Pleurocapsa sp. PCC 7327: one gene and its partner. Each later gene encodes a partner of the first gene's protein in a complex. Links are inferred from orthologs where the notes say so. Each region holds a gene or a part of one and is shown in the gene's direction. Other genes may lie near its edges.

What was found.
Region 2: the proteins of rodA (region 1) and mrdA are in contact, whole or in part, in a crystal structure (PDB 6PL5), measured with the Thermus thermophilus proteins. The link is inferred for Pleurocapsa sp. PCC 7327 from one-to-one orthologs. Residues at the interface, in WP_223903423.1 of Thermus thermophilus: Phe161, Val165, Phe168, Val169, Leu172, Pro198, Tyr199, Glu202, Tyr211, Arg212, Asp213, Gln220, Val221, Gln223, Ser224, Ile226, Ala227, Ile228, Gly229, Ser230, Gly266, Phe267, Val270, Leu274, Tyr277, Gly278, Leu281, Phe285, Leu289, Arg297; in WP_223903432.1 of Thermus thermophilus: Arg4, Ile5, His6, Leu8, Ala9, Phe12, Ala15, Leu16, Leu19, Gly20, Arg22, Ala23, Trp24, Leu26, Gln27, Val28, Tyr31, Tyr34, Leu36, Leu43, Thr45, Asp47, Lys156, Gln157, Gly158, Ser160, Val184, Leu201, Glu202.

The regions. Positions count from the first base shown.
Region 1 is NC_019689.1:408,856-417,565, forward strand. The notes cover bases 3,244-6,076. They hold rodA (rod shape-determining protein RodA), read left to right. Parts: upstream 3,244-3,949; coding sequence 3,950-5,203; downstream 5,204-6,076. Other genes in these bases: PLE7327_RS01750 (Mrp/NBP35 family ATP-binding protein), read left to right, coding at 3,244-3,879; PLE7327_RS01760 (transposase), read left to right, coding at 5,484-6,076. Also shown: PLE7327_RS01730 (class I SAM-dependent RNA methyltransferase), read right to left, coding at 1-339; PLE7327_RS01735 (2'-5' RNA ligase family protein), read right to left, coding at 350-910; PLE7327_RS01740 (cupredoxin domain-containing protein), read right to left, coding at 983-1,444; PLE7327_RS01745 (S-methyl-5'-thioadenosine phosphorylase), read right to left, coding at 1,453-2,325; more of PLE7327_RS01750, read left to right, coding at 2,818-3,243; more of PLE7327_RS01760, read left to right, coding at 6,077-6,668; PLE7327_RS01765 (Cof-type HAD-IIB family hydrolase), read left to right, coding at 6,710-7,510; ndk (nucleoside-diphosphate kinase), read left to right, coding at 7,577-8,026; PLE7327_RS01775 (hypothetical protein), read left to right, coding at 8,132-8,314; PLE7327_RS01780 (patatin-like phospholipase family protein), read right to left, coding at 8,301-8,710. UniProt on the Escherichia coli protein: Peptidoglycan polymerase that is essential for cell wall elongation. Also required for the maintenance of the rod cell shape. Functions probably in conjunction with the penicillin-binding protein 2 (mrdA).
Region 2 is NC_019689.1:848,138-856,925, forward strand. The notes cover bases 2,304-5,214. They hold mrdA (penicillin-binding protein 2), read left to right. Parts: upstream 2,304-2,796; coding sequence 2,797-4,632; downstream 4,633-5,214. Other genes in these bases: PLE7327_RS03760 (NAD(P)/FAD-dependent oxidoreductase), read right to left, coding at 2,304-2,497; PLE7327_RS03770 (hypothetical protein), read left to right, coding at 4,724-5,214. Also shown: PLE7327_RS03755 (SirB1 family protein), read right to left, coding at 111-935; more of PLE7327_RS03760, read right to left, coding at 956-2,303; more of PLE7327_RS03770, read left to right, coding at 5,215-5,338; PLE7327_RS03775 (phenylacetate--CoA ligase family protein), read right to left, coding at 5,361-6,686; NADH-quinone oxidoreductase subunit NuoF, read right to left, coding at 6,683-8,305; PLE7327_RS03785 (hypothetical protein), read right to left, coding at 8,405-8,788. UniProt on the Escherichia coli protein: Catalyzes cross-linking of the peptidoglycan cell wall. Responsible for the determination of the rod shape of the cell. Is probably required for lateral peptidoglycan synthesis and maintenance of the correct diameter during lateral and centripetal growth.

The DNA.
Region 1 (8,710 bases):
AATTTGGAGTGCGGTAAAGTAAGTATGATTGAGATTTTTATTTCCTCCAGTACAGACAACTGCAAAAGTGTCTTGAGTCTGAAGATATTCTTCCCAATCTAGCTTGTATACATTTCTATATAATTGCTCTGCGTTATAGCTTTTTACCTCATAAATAGGCATCAATACTCGAAAAATAACTCTCGACCAAAGATTAACTCTGTAGAGTAGGGCGTTATCTCCTCTAAAATGCACGCCAGTAAAATCGGTACGAATGTCTATTGCTCCCAAATTTTCTAATTCTTTTGCAGCAATTTCTTCTAATCCACGAGCAACTTTAGCAAAGTAATTCTTAGTCATTAGTCATTGGTTATGCTTGATTAGTAAACAGAAATTCTTTACTTATCTCCCAGCATTTTCCATTATGAATTAGTAAAGTTAACTGAGAAATGAGAAATTCAAAATGTACTTTTTGTTGCTTACATTCATCCCAAGCTTTATAAAAATTTGGCTTAGTCAGATCGCGATAAGCAACTGTTAAATGAGGAGCAAAGGGACGATTTTTAAACTTCTCATCAACAATTCCTAACGACGATTCTAGATAGTCCATTAAAGCTTTTTGTACTGCCAAAAGTTCTGGTGTTTTCAAGACATTAATAAAAATCACGCGAGGTTTAAATGCCGCAAAACCATCGAGAATCATTGGAATGGGAGCTTGCGTTCGGGCAAATTCTGTTAATATTTGTTCTAATTTTGGGAAATCCTGCATTTCCCATTCAAAAGGAGGCTGTAACGTAATGTGAGGTGGTGATTTCTGTGCGGCACGGCTGTTGTAAACTTCTGCAAAGTGCTGCTGAATTTTTCTGGTATATTGTTGTATTTCGTGGGGAGGTAACAAAGCAATAAAAAATCGTCGTTTAAATTGAACCATGCAAAAACTCCTGGTAATAAATTGAACCTCCGCATGTTCTTTTTAATCCTTTAATAGAGAAATATTTATAGCTCACTGATTATTAGCAATTGCGATCGTTCCGGTCATTCCCGCCTCGGCGTGTCCGGGAATAGAACAATAGAGTTTATAGGTTCCCGGTTTTTCGGGAACTAATACCCATTCAGCTTCTGCGCCCGGTTTTAATTCTAGTTCGTGAATGGCTCCCTTGATTTCTACTTTGCCTGCTTCTACTTTTTGCGTCCAACTCGCATCGGCAAAATCTTTGGCAGTGAAATAATGTTTTGTGGGGCTGGGGTTGTCTAATACGAGTTTATATTTTTGTCCCGCCATAAATTTGAGATCGCTGGGAAAAAACTTTAATTCGCCCGCACTATTTCCCAAGCTAATCTTAACTTCAGTAACCGATCGCGCAGCTAAAGATGGTGCGGTTACAATCGTCGTCCAGCAGAAAATTACCCCCAAAGTAACGGCGAGAAATCGCCCCAAGAAACCAAGTTTTTTAAACGGCATCATGACTTCACCTACAAATATTTCTGTAACAATAATGATAATTTTTCTTTCGTCGGCGCTGGCACTTTGTCGAGAGGCGTAAGAATGGCATACTTGAGGGCAGAATGTGCCGCAGAGGTTGGCGGATTTTCGCTCAAACGCCTTACCGTTTCTTGGATGACTTTTTGGGCATTGATGGCATTGCGATGCAAATTGCCGATGACCATCTCTACCGTCACGTGGTCGTGGTCTGGATGCCAACAATCGTAATCGGTGACTAAGGCTAGAGTAGCATAGGCAATTTCTGCTTCTCTAGCGAGTTTGGCTTCCTGCAAATTGGTCATTCCAATAACCGTCGCGCCCCAGCTACGATATAGATTAGATTCGGCTTTGGTAGAAAAGGCGGGTCCTTCCATGCAGAGGTAAGTTCCGCCGCGATGGAGGGCAACATCTGGCAAATTCAAACTTGCTACTGCATCCGCTAAGACTTTGGCTAGATTGGGGCACACGGGGTCGCCAAAGGCAATGTGAGCGACAATTCCATCGCCAAAAAAGGTAGAAATTCGGTTTTTCGTGCGATCGATGAATTGATCGGGAACCACCAGATCTAATGGTTTGACTTCTTCTTTGAGAGAACCGACGGCTGAAGCAGAGATAATATATTCTACCCCCAGCTTTTTCATGGCATAAATATTCGCCCGAAAAGGTAATTCTGTCGGCAACAGGTGATGATTGCGTCCGTGACGCGCCAGAAAAGCAACGGTTGTTCCTTCTAAGTTGCCAACGATAAACGCATCCGAAGGCGAACCAAAAGGAGTGGAGACTGTCACTTCTTTTACATCTTTAAGGGCATCCATTTTATAAAGACCGCTACCGCCGATGATGCCAATTTTTACCTGTGTCATAATGTTATGTTCGGGTTTGGTTTAGTGCGATGCATAGTTATTGTATCGATAAATTTACGCTTCGATTTTTCTAATTTTTTCAACTGTTGCTCGATCGAGTAATATAATCTTCTATTCCTTAAGTTTTTTTTCTTTCACATATCGATCGCGTTAGTAATTTTACTATTCATTTTTCTTGGAATTTAACGATTAAACTTCTCGTTAGTCCGTCGTCTTGACATTGATTTTTATGATTGATACCCATAGCATTATTTCTAACCCAAAACCATGGGGCTATTTTCTAATCCAGCTTGCCCTAGAGTTTGGAAAAATAATTTATTCAGTTTTGCCTTGGTGATTTTGTAAAAAACTGAGAAGAAAACTATCAGGATAAAAATCAATCATGCGATCGCAACTCCCGCCTATAGGTTCTATGTTTTAATATAAATTCAAAGAACGCTTTTTTAAAACAATATCTGCTGTAGTCGCAGGCAGAGGAGAACCCTTTTAATTATGCTGGATACTAAATCGGTTTTAGAAGTATTACGCCCCGTACAAGACCCCGAACTGCGAAAGAGTTTGGTAGAGTTGAATATGATCCGCAATGTTCAAATCGACGGGGGAGAGGTCAGTTTTACGCTCGTTTTAACTACTCCTGCCTGTCCGTTGCGAGAGTTTATCGTCGAAGATTGTCAAAAAGCTGTCAAGCAGCTACCTGGGGTTAAAGATGTAAAAGTAGAAGTCACCGCAGAAACGCCCCAACAGAAATCGTTGCCAGATCGCCAGACCGTCCCCGGCATAAAAAATATTATCGCCATCTCTAGCGGTAAAGGCGGCGTTGGCAAAAGCACGGTAGCAGTAAACGTAGCCGTTGCCCTCGCCCAAGCAGGCGCAAAAGTCGGTCTTTTGGATGCAGATATTTACGGACCAAACGCGCCCACCATGTTAGGATTAGCTAACGCGCAAGTGATGGTACAGAAAGGCTCCCAAGGAGACGTATTAGAACCTGCCTTTAACTACGGCGTGAAGATGGTATCCATGGGTTTTTTGATCGACCCCGATCAGCCCGTCATTTGGCGCGGTCCCATGCTCAACGGCATTATCCGCCAGTTTCTCTACCAGGTAGACTGGGGCGATCTCGATTATCTGATTGTCGATATGCCACCAGGGACGGGAGATGCCCAGCTAACACTCGTTCAAGCCGTGCCTATGGCGGGAGCAGTTATCGTCACGACTCCCCAAACCGTCTCTCTGTTAGATGCTCGTCGCGGTTTAAAAATGTTCCAGCAATTGGGCGTAAACGTTCTGGGAATTGTCGAAAATATGAGCTACTTCATCCCGCCAGACATGCCCGATCGCAGCTACGATCTATTTGGCTCTGGCGGCGGAGAAAAAGCCTCGAAAGAATTAAGCGTGCCTCTGTTGGGTTGCATTCCCCTAGAAATTGCCTTGCGCGAAGGAGGCGATACGGGCGTTCCCATCGTTATGGAAGCTCCCGACTCGGCTTCTGCCAAAGCGCTAACCGCGATCGCTCAACAAATTGCAGCTAAAGTCTCTATGGCAGCTTTTGCTTAAAATAAAGGAAAGAGGTAAAAGGCAAAAAATATTTTTTACTTTTACCTTTTTCCCTTTTACTTTTTTGGCAATGTTACAAAAATCCCTAGCCAAAATTAACTGGAAGTTATGGCTTGCCTCCTGGTCGCAGATTGACTGGCTGCTATTAATCTTGGCAGTCGGTTTAACGGTCTTAGGAGGATTAGCGATTCAAACGACCCAAGTCCGCGAGGGAGCGGTAGATTGGTGGCAACACTGGCTGATAGGCGCGTTGGGGTTGAGCTTTACCCCGATCCTTGCCCGCTTGCGGTACGAAGGTTTGATCCAGTGGCATTGGGTAACTTATGCCATCACTAATCTCTCGCTATTAGCCGTAATTTTCATGGGCGTAGCGGCGAATGGAGCGCAGAGTTGGATTAATATTGGCAGTTTTAACGTACAACCCTCGGAATTTGCCAAAGTTGGCTTGATTATTACCCTAGCAGCCTTGCTGCACGAGCGTCCTGCCTCAACGCTGCCCGCCCTATTTCGCGTTCTGGCAGCTACAGCATTACCTTGGGTATTAATTATGCTGCAACCAGACTTGGGAACGGGCTTGGTTTTTGGGGCGATTACTCTGGGAATGCTCTACTGGGCAGATGCCAATCCCGGCTGGCTGGTTTTGATGCTGTCTCCCTTGGTTTCTGCGATTCTCTACAACGTCTTTTTCCCCGGCTGGTTAATCTGGGCGCTGGCAATGGGAATCATCGCTTGGTTGACGCTTCCGCTTAGATTCGTTGTAACTATTGGCGCGATCGCGGGCAATTTTGCGGCGGGAAAATTAAGCGGCATTCTCTGGGGACTCTTAAAGGACTATCAAAAAGACAGGCTGACGCTCTTTTTGCACCCGGAGAAAAATCCTTTGGGCGGCGGCTACCAACTGATTCAATCTCGAATCGCGATCGGTTCGGGAGAATTTTGGGGACGAGGACTCTACCAGGGAACGCAAACGCAACTGAATTTCATTCCCGAACAACATACCGACTTTATTTTTTCAGCGATTGGAGAACAATTGGGATTCATTGGTTGTATCGGCGTCCTAATTGCCTTTTGGTTAATCTGCTTTCGCTTGGTATACATTGCTTGCAATGCTAAAGAAAATTTTGGCTCTTTGCTAGCAATTGGAATGCTGTCAATGATTGCCTTCCAAGTCATTATCAATATCAGCATGACCGTAGGACTTGCTCCAATTACTGGTATTCCTCTCCCTTGGCTGAGTTACGGGCGATCGGCTCTCTTAACTAACTTCATTGCTTTGGGACTGGTGGAATCGGTGGCAAATTATCGACCGCGAAAGCGATTTTAACTTTTTAACTAATAAGGAGTTCGGGGAGCGATAAGTCCCGCGCTGTACCTGAAAGGTCAGAGTTGGGATACATGGACACAAGAGCGCTTGTCGATTCGGAGCGATGGCGATGGGACAAGCACTTACCAGCAACTATAGCTTATGGTAAACTATAGCGATGCTGACGATGAATTACACCTACCGAATCTATCCAGATGTCACTCAGCAAACTGAATTGCTTGAGTAGCTTGAAACGTGCAGAGGCGTGTATAACTACGCTTGGCGCCAACTCAAAGACTGGATGGCTTCGCGAGCTGGCTCTGTAGACAGGTGTTCGCTGGAGAAGGAATACATCATTCCCGCCGATGAACCGTTCCCGTCCTATCATCGTCAGCAAAACAATCTGCTCAAAGCCAAGAAGCAATTCCCGCATTTGGGCAAGGTGCATTCTCAGGTATGGCAAACTACGATTCGTAGATTGCACCACACATGGGAAGCCTTTTTGAAACGGGGACATGGTTTCCCACGTTTCAAAAAGTTCGGTCAGTTCAAATCCTTTGTGTTTCCCCAGTTCAAGGACAATCCCATCAACGGCTTCACCATCAAGCTGCCGAAGATAGGAGAAGTGCCCATCAACCTGCATCGTCCTATTCCCTATGGCTTCAGGGTGAATCAGGTCAGGGTGTTGTCCAAGGTGAGTGGAATACAATGGTATGTAGTCGTCACCATTGAATCGGATGTATCGGTTCCCGATGCCCCGGTTCATGGTCGGGCTATCGGGATTGACCTTGGGTTGGAGCGATTCTTGACGGTTTCGGATGGCAGCTTCCGGGATCGCCCTAAGTTTTTCAAGTCGATGCAAAGCCAGCTGAAATTGCTGCAACGCTCTTCGGCACGAAAACAAAAAGGTTCTCAGAACTGGGAGAAAGCGCAAACGAAAGTAGCTAGAATGCATCACCGTATTGCTAACCGTCGCAAAGACTTCCACCTGAAAACGGCACATCAGCTTTGCGACCAGGCGCCAACCATCTTTGCAGAAGACCTCAGCGCTAAGGGTCTGACGCGAGGAATGTTGCGAAAAGATTGTGTAGATGCCGCCTTTGGACAATTCCTCTCTCTGATAGAATGGGTATGCTGGAAGCGTGGGGTGTACTTTGCCAAAGTCAATCCCAACGGCACCAGTCAAGTCTGTCCCCACTGCTTGGCGACTGTCAGCAAAGGATTGGAAATCAGAGAGCATCATTGCCTTGAGTGTGGATATCAGACTCATCGCGACCATGCAGCAGCAGAGATGGTATGGCGTCGTGGACTAGAGAATGTAGTAGCCCAGGGACTCTGGGGAACGGAAACAGCCTGTCAAGTCGGTCTGTCGGGGGTATATGACCTAGATAAGTGGCGTGGGGCAGGAATGCCTAACTGTGAGGTTGGGAGAGCTATCGCTGTACCCGTAGGGTCAGCGTCGGGAGGATGTCACGCGATATCCTAAAAGCTGTAGTCAAACTGGGGTAGGCATTGGATATTCGCTTATTGGTTCTTGATATTGATGGGACGATCTCCGGTCGCTCTAACGAGATTAGCCAACCCGTCAAACAGGCAATTCAAGCCGTTCAAACTCAAGGAATTCAGGTGGCACTTGCTACTGGTCGGATGTTTCGCTCGGCAATGCGATTTCATAGTTGCATTGGCTCCCAATTGCCGCTGCTTGCCTACAATGGGGCTTGGATTCAAGATCCGTTTACGGGAGAGATGCATCAACATTTACCCGTTGCACCAGTCCTAGCACGGCAGTTGTTAGACGAGCTAGAACAACCCGAATTGATAGACCGCCTTGGCATTCATTTTTACATTGGCGATTGCCTTTACGTCCGGCAAATTACTGCTATCACAGAAAATTATGCCCAACGATCTGGGATCGAGCCAATTGCCGTTGGCGATCTCCGCTCCATTGTAGACAAACATCCTACTAAAGTTTTGGCACTCAGTCGCGAAGTTTCCTTAATCGAAAAACTTTTGAGCCATTTACAACAGCGTTATGCTGCTAGCGAACTTTATCTAACCCAATCGACGATAAATTTTTTGGAAGCAACCCATCCCCATGCTAATAAAGGATCTGCCGTTCGTTATCTGAGCGAACAGATTTTGGGTTTGGAGGCAAAAAATGTTATGGCAGTTGGGGATAATTTTAATGACGCTCAAATGCTGCAATATGCTGGCACGAGCATAGCGATGGGAAACGCTCCCACAGCTTTACAGGAATTGGCGGATTGGGTTGCGCCTAGCGTAGAAGAAGATGGCGTAGCGGTTGCGATTGAAAAATTTCTTCTCTAGATTACAAAGTACCGATCTAGGTTAATCTGGGTTTTGAATCGATTTGTAAATGCGAAGGAGAGAACCGTGGAACGCACATTCATAATGGTCAAACCCGATGGCGTACAGCGCAATTTAGTTGGGGAAGTGATCCGGCGTTTTGAAGCTAAAGGCTTTACCCTAGTCGGACTAAAAATGATGAAAGTTTCGCGGGAACTTGCCGAACAACACTATGATGTCCACAGAGAAAGACCCTTTTTCGGCAGCTTAGTCGAGTTTATCTGTTCTGCCCCCGTAGTTGCCATGGTCTGGGAAGGCGATGGCGTTGTCGCTTCTGCTAGAAAACTGATTGGGGCAACGAATCCCCTAGCGTCCGAACCGGGAACGATTCGTGGCGATTTTGGAGTCAGTATCGGGCGCAACCTGATTCATGGTTCTGATGCGATTGAAACGGCACAGCGCGAAATCAGTCTCTGGTTTGCTCCAGAAGAATTGGTTAGCTGGGAACCTGCAAATAAATCTTGGCTCTATGAATAGTAGCAGTTGGCGAGCAAGTAACTGACGTAGAGACGCGATCGCATCGCGTCTTTACCAATTAAGAAAAATAGCCAGCAAAATTTTTAACAAAATCTTTAAGTCGAAATGAAAGCCAATCTTGATGAGTTGGAGACTGGATCGATTGAGCGGTGTCGCGTTCTGCGAGGGGCAACCCGAACTAATTCGCAAGTTTACTCATTCCTATTGGTAACCGGACAACCGCAATTAATTATGGGCGAGCGACTGGATTTGAGATCGGGAATTGGCGCAGTTGCTAAGATGGCATAGAAACAAGAATCGGTGTATGTTCGAGATTATACAAAAAGGCATCGGCTCGAACTCTTCCATGCTCCATCAGTTCGGTAATAAACTCACGAGATCGCTCTAGCTTGGAGGCATAGTCGAGGCTATTAGCGAATTGGTTATCCATGCTAATCCAGCGTATACTAATCTTCTTAAACAACCCGGCGTATTCGGGATTAAGATATCCTTGGTCGAGCCATTTATTGACGGCTTCCAAAAACCGGACTTCTTGGAACAGAGAGAGGTTGCCTGCCAATTCATTACGGCGATCGATAATCGATTGGGCGGTTGATGGTTCTTCGTCACAGGTTTTGGGATTAATCTGGACGATCCAAATTTCTTCAGGTCGTTCTTCAACGGTCGTTTGAATGAGTCCGCTAA
Region 2 (8,788 bases), 440 kb from region 1 along the record:
GTTAATTAACGGATACGATCGAGCACTGAATTTAAAAATCAGTGGTCTTTAATCAGTGGTGGATACAAGCTCCTACTGATTAAAATTGTGAATTGTATTGACTATTAATTCTACATAAACATTTTTATCTTATCAAGTAAATTGCGAATTATGTCTGTATCTTCTGCATCGGGAAAATTGGTAAGATACAAGTCTAATTCCTGAAAAGCTTGCACCCATTCACCTAGCTGATAGTAGAGAAGACCTTTATCTCGTAACTCTCTTCGATTATAAGGAAAGAGCAATAGAATTCTTTCCATTGCTGCGATCGCTTTTAATAATTCCTGTTTATTAATGTAAATAAATTTCAGATTGGTAAGCATTCTTGCTAAAATTTGTTTATTATCTACTGGGTCGAGGAAGTGTGACTCTAACTGCACGGGTTGTTGATAAATTTGTCTGAGTCTTTCTTCACAATCTTGCACGAACAGAATCTCTCCTCGCTCGAAAACATCGACAAAAATTCCGACATTTTCAAAGTCCGGGCGAATCAAAAAATGCCCCGGCATTCCAATCCCTACCATGGGAAAATCTATACGTTTAGCAACTTCTAAATAAATGACAGATAAACTAATAGGAATTCCCGTGCGGCGATCGATAACATCATTGAGAAAACTATTGCGAGGATCGTAATAGTCGCTCCTATTAGCCTGAAAGCCAAGATCGTCAAAAAGATACTGATTAATACTTTGTATTATTTTAAGAGGATATGATGTTTGAGGCAGACGTTCTTGAAGTTCTTCTGCCATCGTATCGAGAGCATTAAGATATTTCTCAATATCCAGAACTGGATATTCTTCTTGTGCTATATAAAGTGTAGCTTTAGCTAAATCGATCTCAGAATCGGATCGCGCTATTTCTTGGGAAAAATTTTGCCTTCCTACTGAAAAATCCATCATTGGTTTGCTCTTTTTTATTACTTGTGATAATCTCCACCAGAACCATATTGCCAAGCATCTAACCAACGATGGTAGTAATATTGCGGCACTGGAGGTAAATTCTTTATCGCGGGTTGGAGCGATTTTCCTAAAGGATATAAACCGCTATAAAGTGCCAAGTTAATGTAATGAATGCTCCAATCTAATAAAGAAAAAATGCCAACCTGAGGCAGAATAGGTAAAACTAATTTAGGATTGACTAAAGGTAAAGTTTTAGAGAGTGCTGAAAATTGAATGACATCTTGAAGAAACGGTTTGAGAACATCATCGCCTAATTTATCCATGACTTGAAAAACGCCGCTCATGAGGTCGTTAATTTGATTGGGAGATACTTTTTTATCTATCCCGACGCTCATGGCTTTCTGAAAAAGCCAAGTTACAGAAATATTAGGTTGGTAAGGTTGTAATAAGGATAAAGCATTGCGATCTAAAAGATTAATTTTTAGAGCTTCATCGATCCCAAACGTCAAGCGTTTTAGATGCCTGACCATCGATCCAAATCCGCCAAAACTAACGGGAGATTGACCACCGGCACTATCTCCCACCGCTAGAATTCGATTCCAAGGCAGGTGAAGGGGACTTTTAGGATAAGAGGGGAAAAACCCAAATAAAAAACGCTCGAATTGTAGTTGGTTTAATTCTACATTTTGATACTCTGGTAAAAGACGCAGATACTCTTGCATGAAAAATTCTAAACTGAAGCGATCGCGATGGGTATCGACATAGGTAAATAGATAAGTCGTTCTACCATCTTTTGCTGGAAAAGCTTCCCAAAAATACTGACATTGGTTAAGAATTGGCGTAAAAGAAACAATTAAATCGCCCGTTTCATTGTGAGGATAACCTTTGGCACAACTGCCAACAACTAAACAGACTCCGGCTGGTTTTTCTCCTCGTCTCGCTTGTTTAACAATTGGAGAGAAATGACCCATGGCATCGATTAGCAAGCGAGTTTTTAAAGCATGTTCTCCTGCTTTGATTAGAACGCCATCGGGATGAATCGTCGCTGAATCGAAAGGTTTTTTTTCTAATAAAATTCCGCCAGCTTCTAAAAATTTTAATTTCAGGGTTTCTAATAGATATACAGGGTCGATACCAATATTGAGAACATCTCTAACCCAAACTTCAGAACCTTGAAAAAAGCTCACGCGAGCGGGATTGTATTCAGTCGCGATCGCGCGATCTAATTCGGCTTCCGAAAGAAGATCTAATTCTAAAAATACTTCTAATTCTTGACGAGAAATATTCCATTCCTGATCTCTGCCTCGGAGAATTCCTCGCTCGATCAGAGCAACCCGCCAACCTCGTTTTTGCAAAGCTGCGCCAATGAGAATTCCCAACGTACCGCCACTAATGACGACATCCCAATCCGTATTGCCGAGCAATTCTCGGCTCTCGTCAATGACACAAGGAACGGATGAAGAGCCCAAGCGAAGTTCCTGCCAGAGCTTATCGGCTGCTCGCAGTCGTTCGAGTACGTCGCCGGGGAGTTGCGAGAGAACGCGATCGCTTAGTTTCATCGAGATTTCTTGACAATTTCTTACTTTTGCTCATCTCTATCTTAACCTGCCAAACCGTCTCTCCCAGCAGAAGCAGCAAAATCAAGGAATCATGGGCGAGAGGCAACATTTGTTAATCTCCGGAGACTGCCATTTTAAAAACGCTAGGCTAGTCTAGAGTTACGATGGTTTTAGCAATGTCAGACAAAACCGACCGAGGTTGATAAAAACTATGTGTGGTCAAGTGTGTGAGAGTGAAAAACGCCAAGAAACCGGATTGAGGACGCTATCATCCAGCTCGAATTCTTTAAAGGGGTGATATGCGATCGATCCAAAGACAGAAATTCAAAAGAGTTTTTTTTCCATTGACGATCGCCGAACCCTTAAGGTTCCCAGCGAAACTCAAACAGAAGGGAAGAACTGTCGGGCGGCAGTTTCAACCACTTCTGATTATGTTATTTATCAGTCTGGTTTTGCTCGGAGGCATTGGCTCGCGTCTGGTTTATCTCCAGCTAATCGAGGGTCAAATTTATCGCGAAAAGGCAGACAACAATCGCATTCGCATCATTCCGAAACCGCCAGTTCGGGGAAATTTGTTCGATCGCAAGGGTAAAGTTCTCGCCACGACGCGCCTAACCCACGCCGCCTATCTTTGGCCCATGGTACAACTGCGAGCGGACTGGCCCGAACAACTCGCTCGCCTCTCAAAACTACTAACCATACCACAAGCAGAACTCCAGCAGAAAATTGAGCAGGCTGGCGCTAACACCCCTACCCTAATTCGGATCGCTCGCAGCCTTACTCCGGCTCAGATTACTGCCCTCGAAGAATACAAAAGTGGATTTGAGGGCATAGAAGTCGATATCGAAACGGTGCGCAGCTATCCCAACAAGCAGTTGGGCGCTCATATTCTCGGCTACACTGGAGAACTGAATGCCGAAGAACTCGCCAAACGCCGCGCCGAAGGCTATCGCATGGGCGATATCGTCGGCAAGATGGGCGTAGAAGCCGCCTACGAAAAACAGCTCCGAGGCGAATGGGGAGGGCTACAGCTTGAAGTAGATGGTTCTGGCAAAGCGATCCGAGTTTTGGGACAGAAAATCGCTAAAGCTGGCGAAGACGTAACCCTGACGTTGGATTTAAACGTGCAAAAAGCGGCTGAAGCGGCACTTGGTAGCCGCAAAGGGGCGATAGTCGCGCTCGACCCCAGAAATGGAGCTGTATTAGCTCTAGCCAGCAATCCCACCTTCGATCCCAATATCTTTTCCGGTCAAATTACGACCGCAACTTGGAAGAAACTCAACAGTCAAGGCAATCCCTTTATCAACCGAGCGCTGCAAGGGTTTCCTCCCGCGTCTACTTTTAAGGTGATAACGCAAACGGCAGGGATGGAATCCGGCAAATATCCGCCCAATACTATCCTGCCAACCTTCGCCTATCTCCACGTGGCAGGAACGGCATTTGGGGAATGGAATAAAGCGGGATTCGGTTCGCTGGGATATGTCAGGGCAATGGCTTGGAGTAGCAATACCTTTCACGGTCAAATCGGCAAAGGCGTAGGAGGACCGACTCTGATCGAATGGGCGCGCCATTATGGGTTTGGATCGAGGACGGGAATCGAACTCAAAGAAGAAACTCCTGGTTTAATTGCCGACGATGCTTGGAAGCGAAAACGATTTGACATGAAGTGGTCGGATGGCGACACGGTAAATATGTCCATCGGACAGGGATTCACCCTGGCAACGCCGTTGCAGGTGGCAGTTATGTTTTCGGTTCCCGCTAACGGCGGCTATCTAGTCAAACCGCATCTGCTCAAAGACGACAGCGACCCGAACAAGTACCGTAAGTCTATGAATCTCAAACCAGGAACGATTAAAACTCTCCGGGAAGGATTGCGAGCAGTTATCGCCAGCGGCACCGGAAAAGCTCTGAATGTCGCGCATTTACCGCCTGCTGCTGGCAAAAGCGGCACTGCCGAAGCACCTCCCGGTAAAAACCATGCCTGGTTTGGGGCGTTTGCCCCTTACGATCGACCGGAAATCGTCGTAGTTGCCTTTGCCGAACATTCTGGCGGCGGTGGCGGTAAGGTAGCTGCACCAATGGTCAAACAAGTTATGGAGGCTTATTTCAACAAGCGGCCGAAGAAGAATCAATGATATATATGGTACAACATCCGAGCAATTTGTACTTTGGGTGTGGTAATAATAGAGAAAAAGTTTCGTCCAGGACAGTCCAGGACAAAAGACTATGGAAATCGATCGCGTACCTATTACCCAACTCCCCTCCCGCTATGGGATTGCTCGTTCTAACCTCTACACTCGACTAAAAGACCTGGGGATCGAACCAGAAAGGCAAGGCAAGAAAGCGTTTGTCAATGCCGAACAATTACAACTGTTAGATGCTCTACACGAACACATTCAGAAGGGCGGCGTTACCTCTGAATTTCTAAGAAATATAGATGCTCGCATTCAGCCAGATCGGGCTTTAGCAGAGTTGCCGACCGAACAAATTCCCTTATTTCAGCCAGCCACCTTTGTCGCCGTAGTAGAAGCCATCGTCAAGCGCCTCTTACCTTCTACTGGAAGTCGCCTATCTTATCTGCGAGAATTAGAAGAGGCTTATGAGAAAGGTTGGCTGCTAAGTACTTCGGAAATCGCAGACCTCCTAAAGATGTCTCCTAAAACCATAGCAGCCTACGGACAGGAATTTGAAGATGCCGGTTTTGTCTTCACCCGTGTCGGAATTCGTAAAGGCGGAGAAATCGCCTGGGCAATAGACAAGCACTCTTCCCTCGACGTGCTGCCAAATCAGTTAGACATTGGCATTAAGGAGGCTTTTTCGTCAGATTTTGACCCCGAATAGCTAACTACTCCCATCGCTTCCGCTAATTCACGCGACTCGCGATCCGAGAGACTTTGCCCGTCGCGTTGCGCGGAATTTGTAATACGTGCTTCACGGTTATCGGCGGTACGATCGCTCCTTGTTTTTCTAACTTGCGCTGCAACGCATCTACCAACTCGGAGTCCGCTACTTGATTAGAGGGATTGCTGAGCAATATGCGAAGTCCGCTCGCATCGCGAACGACTTGCCATTCGCTGACGGGTAATGCATCCAGGATTTGATGGAAAATATGGGGATGTACCTTGATTTCGTCACCCGTTGTCGCTGGCAAGGAGAGGATTTCCTCTCTACGTCCTTGAATGTCTTCAATTAGAGGGTAAGGACGGCCGCAGGGACAGGGATCGGCCGCCATGCGCACACTGTCGCTCAACTCGTAGCGGATTAAAGGTTGAGTGCGATTGAAAAGAACGCTCAGGAGTAACTTGTCGCCGTAAACTCCTGGCGGTACGGGACGATTATTTTCATCTACGACTTCAACGATCGCCAAGTCTTCAAATAGATGTAATCCTTGATGTAAATCGCATTCCGCCGCGATCGCGCCGACTTCGGTAGAGACATATTGGTTAAAAAGTTTTGCTTTCCAAGCTTTTTCAATTCGCTGCCGCATTTCGTCCGTCAGCACTTCGGAGGTACTAATGATGTAACTCGGTTCGATCTCAAGCCGCCCATCGAGCTGTTCGTCTGCTAGTAGGTAAAGTATGGAAGCATAAGCGACTAAAACTTCTGGCTGCCAAATATTGAGTTTCTCGGCGATGCGTTGTATCGGTTCGCTTGCATCTATGCGCAGTTCTCCTGCCCGGCGGACGGTAGCGCTAATTCTCGCCGACATGTGCCAAGGGGTTGAGGATGCAACGACAGCTGAGAGCATTGCTCCCTCTAGGGACATCATGTTTTGAGCGCGTACAAACGAAGCGAGGACGGTCGCCCACTCCCAAGGGTCGAACAGAAATAGTCCGGGACTTCCCGTGCAGCCCGATGTCGCGCTCACCCAATAGCGTCCCAGATATTCGTCCTTTCGTAAGTTCCGGATATGAGCTTCAACGTCGGTTCGACGAATAGTACGATCCGTGACCAACTCGTCAAAGCATTCCATCATCATTCCTTTAGTAAGGACGGGCAACGCTTGCAGGGGACGGTCGGTTAACCCGCGATGAAATTGCTGGTAAAAGGGCGATCGCGCATAAACATACTGGCGCAGGCGGCGCAACGCCTTGGCTTGGTACGCCTCTAATTGCTCGTGCGTCCAGCGATCGCGACGCTGTAGCTGCCAGCGCTTCAGCAGCATTCTTATCAAAATCTGGACGTTCATACTGTCCTCTTTTCCTCTCGCTCTTGCCGACTTTTAATCAAGGCTAAATAGTCGTCTCGGAAATAGCGCAGCGTACTCAAAATCGGATTGGGAGCAGATTGTCCCAAGCCACACAGACTGGTAGATTTAACCATGTCGCACAACTCTTCGAGTCGTTCTAGATCGGCAAGCAAGGCTCTACCTTCGCGAATCTTCGTCAGCAACCGATATAACTGCACCGTACCGACGCGACAGGGAGTGCACTTGCCGCAGGATTCCTCCATGCAAAACTCCATGAAGTAGCGGGCAACATCGACCATGTTGGTATCTTTATCCATTACGATCGCGCCGCCAGAACCCATGATCGAACCGAGTTGTACTAAAGATTCGTAATCGACGGGCGTATCGAACGCCTCAGCGGGAATGCATCCCCCAGACGGCCCCCCCGTCTGTACCGCCTTTGCTTCACCGCCATCGGGAACGCCGCCGCCCATTTCCTCGACAATCTGCCGCAGGGTAGTTCCCATCGGCACTTCGATCAAACCTGTATTGCGAACTTTGCCTGCTAGGGCAAAGACTTTCGTTCCTTTGCTCTTTTCCGTGCCGATGCTGGCAAACCAGTCAGCACCCTTGCGAATAATCCAGGGAACGTTTGCCAAGGTTTCAACGTTGTTAATCAGCGTCGGATATCCCCATAAACCGGATTCGGCAGGATAGGGCGGACGCGGGCGAGGGGTGCCGCGCTTGCCTTCAATCGATGCCATTAATGCCGTTTCTTCGCCGCAGACATAAGCTCCCGCCCCAATGCGCAGATCGATGCGAAAGTCGAAGGGAGAATCAAAAATTTGGCTGCCCAACAAGCCGAGGCGTTGCGCTTGGCGAATTGCCATCTGAAGGCGGCTAATGGCTAGGGGATATTCGGCTCGAATATAGATATAGCCTTGGCTAGCGCCGATCGCATAAGCCGCGATCGCCATTCCTTCTAAGATGCGATGGGGATCGCTCTCCAAGACGCTGCGATCCATATAAGCACCGGGATCGCCTTCGTCGGCGTTGCAGATGACATACTTGCGATCGGCTTTTTCCTTGGCAACCGTCGCCCATTTTAATCCCGTGGGATACCCCGCGCCGCCGCGTCCCCGCAAACCGCTACGAGTAATTTCTTCTATGACCTCGTTGGGTTTCATCTCGTGCAAGACGTGGTAAAGCGCTTGATAGCCCGATACCGCGATGTAGGCTTCAATCCGTTCCGGATCGATCTTGCCGCTATTTTCTAGCACGATCGGCAGTTGCCGCGTAAAAAATGGATGCTTGAGGTCGCCTTTTTGACAGGTTGCTTCTTTCCCATCGAGGGCGGCGGCGATAATAGAAGGAGCATCGTCTGGGGTAACTTTTTCGTAGAGCGTCCCTTCCGGATCGACTCCTACTAGCGCTCCCTGACAGCACAAACCCATACAGCCAACGCCGCATACCCGAATGCGATCGCTCAACTGGGCTTGGTCAACTGCTTTCTCAAGACTTTCTTTCACAGCAGCCGAGTTAGCCGACATACACCCCGCCGCCATGCAACAACGAATTTGGATGGGTTTTTGAGAGGCGCGTTCGCGATCGGCAATTTCTAGTAGTTCGCTCAAATCCATATTCCAGCCATCTCCTTGCCACGACTGGTTTAGTTCTATGTTTAGTTCTATCTTGAAGTTAGACCAGGATGTTGAGGAACTTGTGAGGAAAGCATCGAACTACTGAGATGGGAAATGATTGAATAGTTCAAAAACTTGTCGGCAAAAATGTTTGAGTCTTTCAGCTACATCGGCTGCTGGCTGATAATCGCCGACTAACTGCCAGTTATCGATGGTTGAGAGTCGCCAAGCCTGTCCCTGATAATTGAATCCTACAGTTTCTATCCCGATCAATCTTTGGAACTTATCTTCAGGATCTTGGTGAAAGCGAATCTGTACCAGAATACTGCGACTTTGGAATCTCGGACTCCATCCAGGAAAATGAAAGCCAATATCGATAGAATGGGGATCGACCCACTCGCGAGTATCGGGATCGTTGCGCCAAGGTTTTAAATCGGCTCTGGCATCAGGAAATGCAGCCTTAAATAAATTGACGACTGCTGC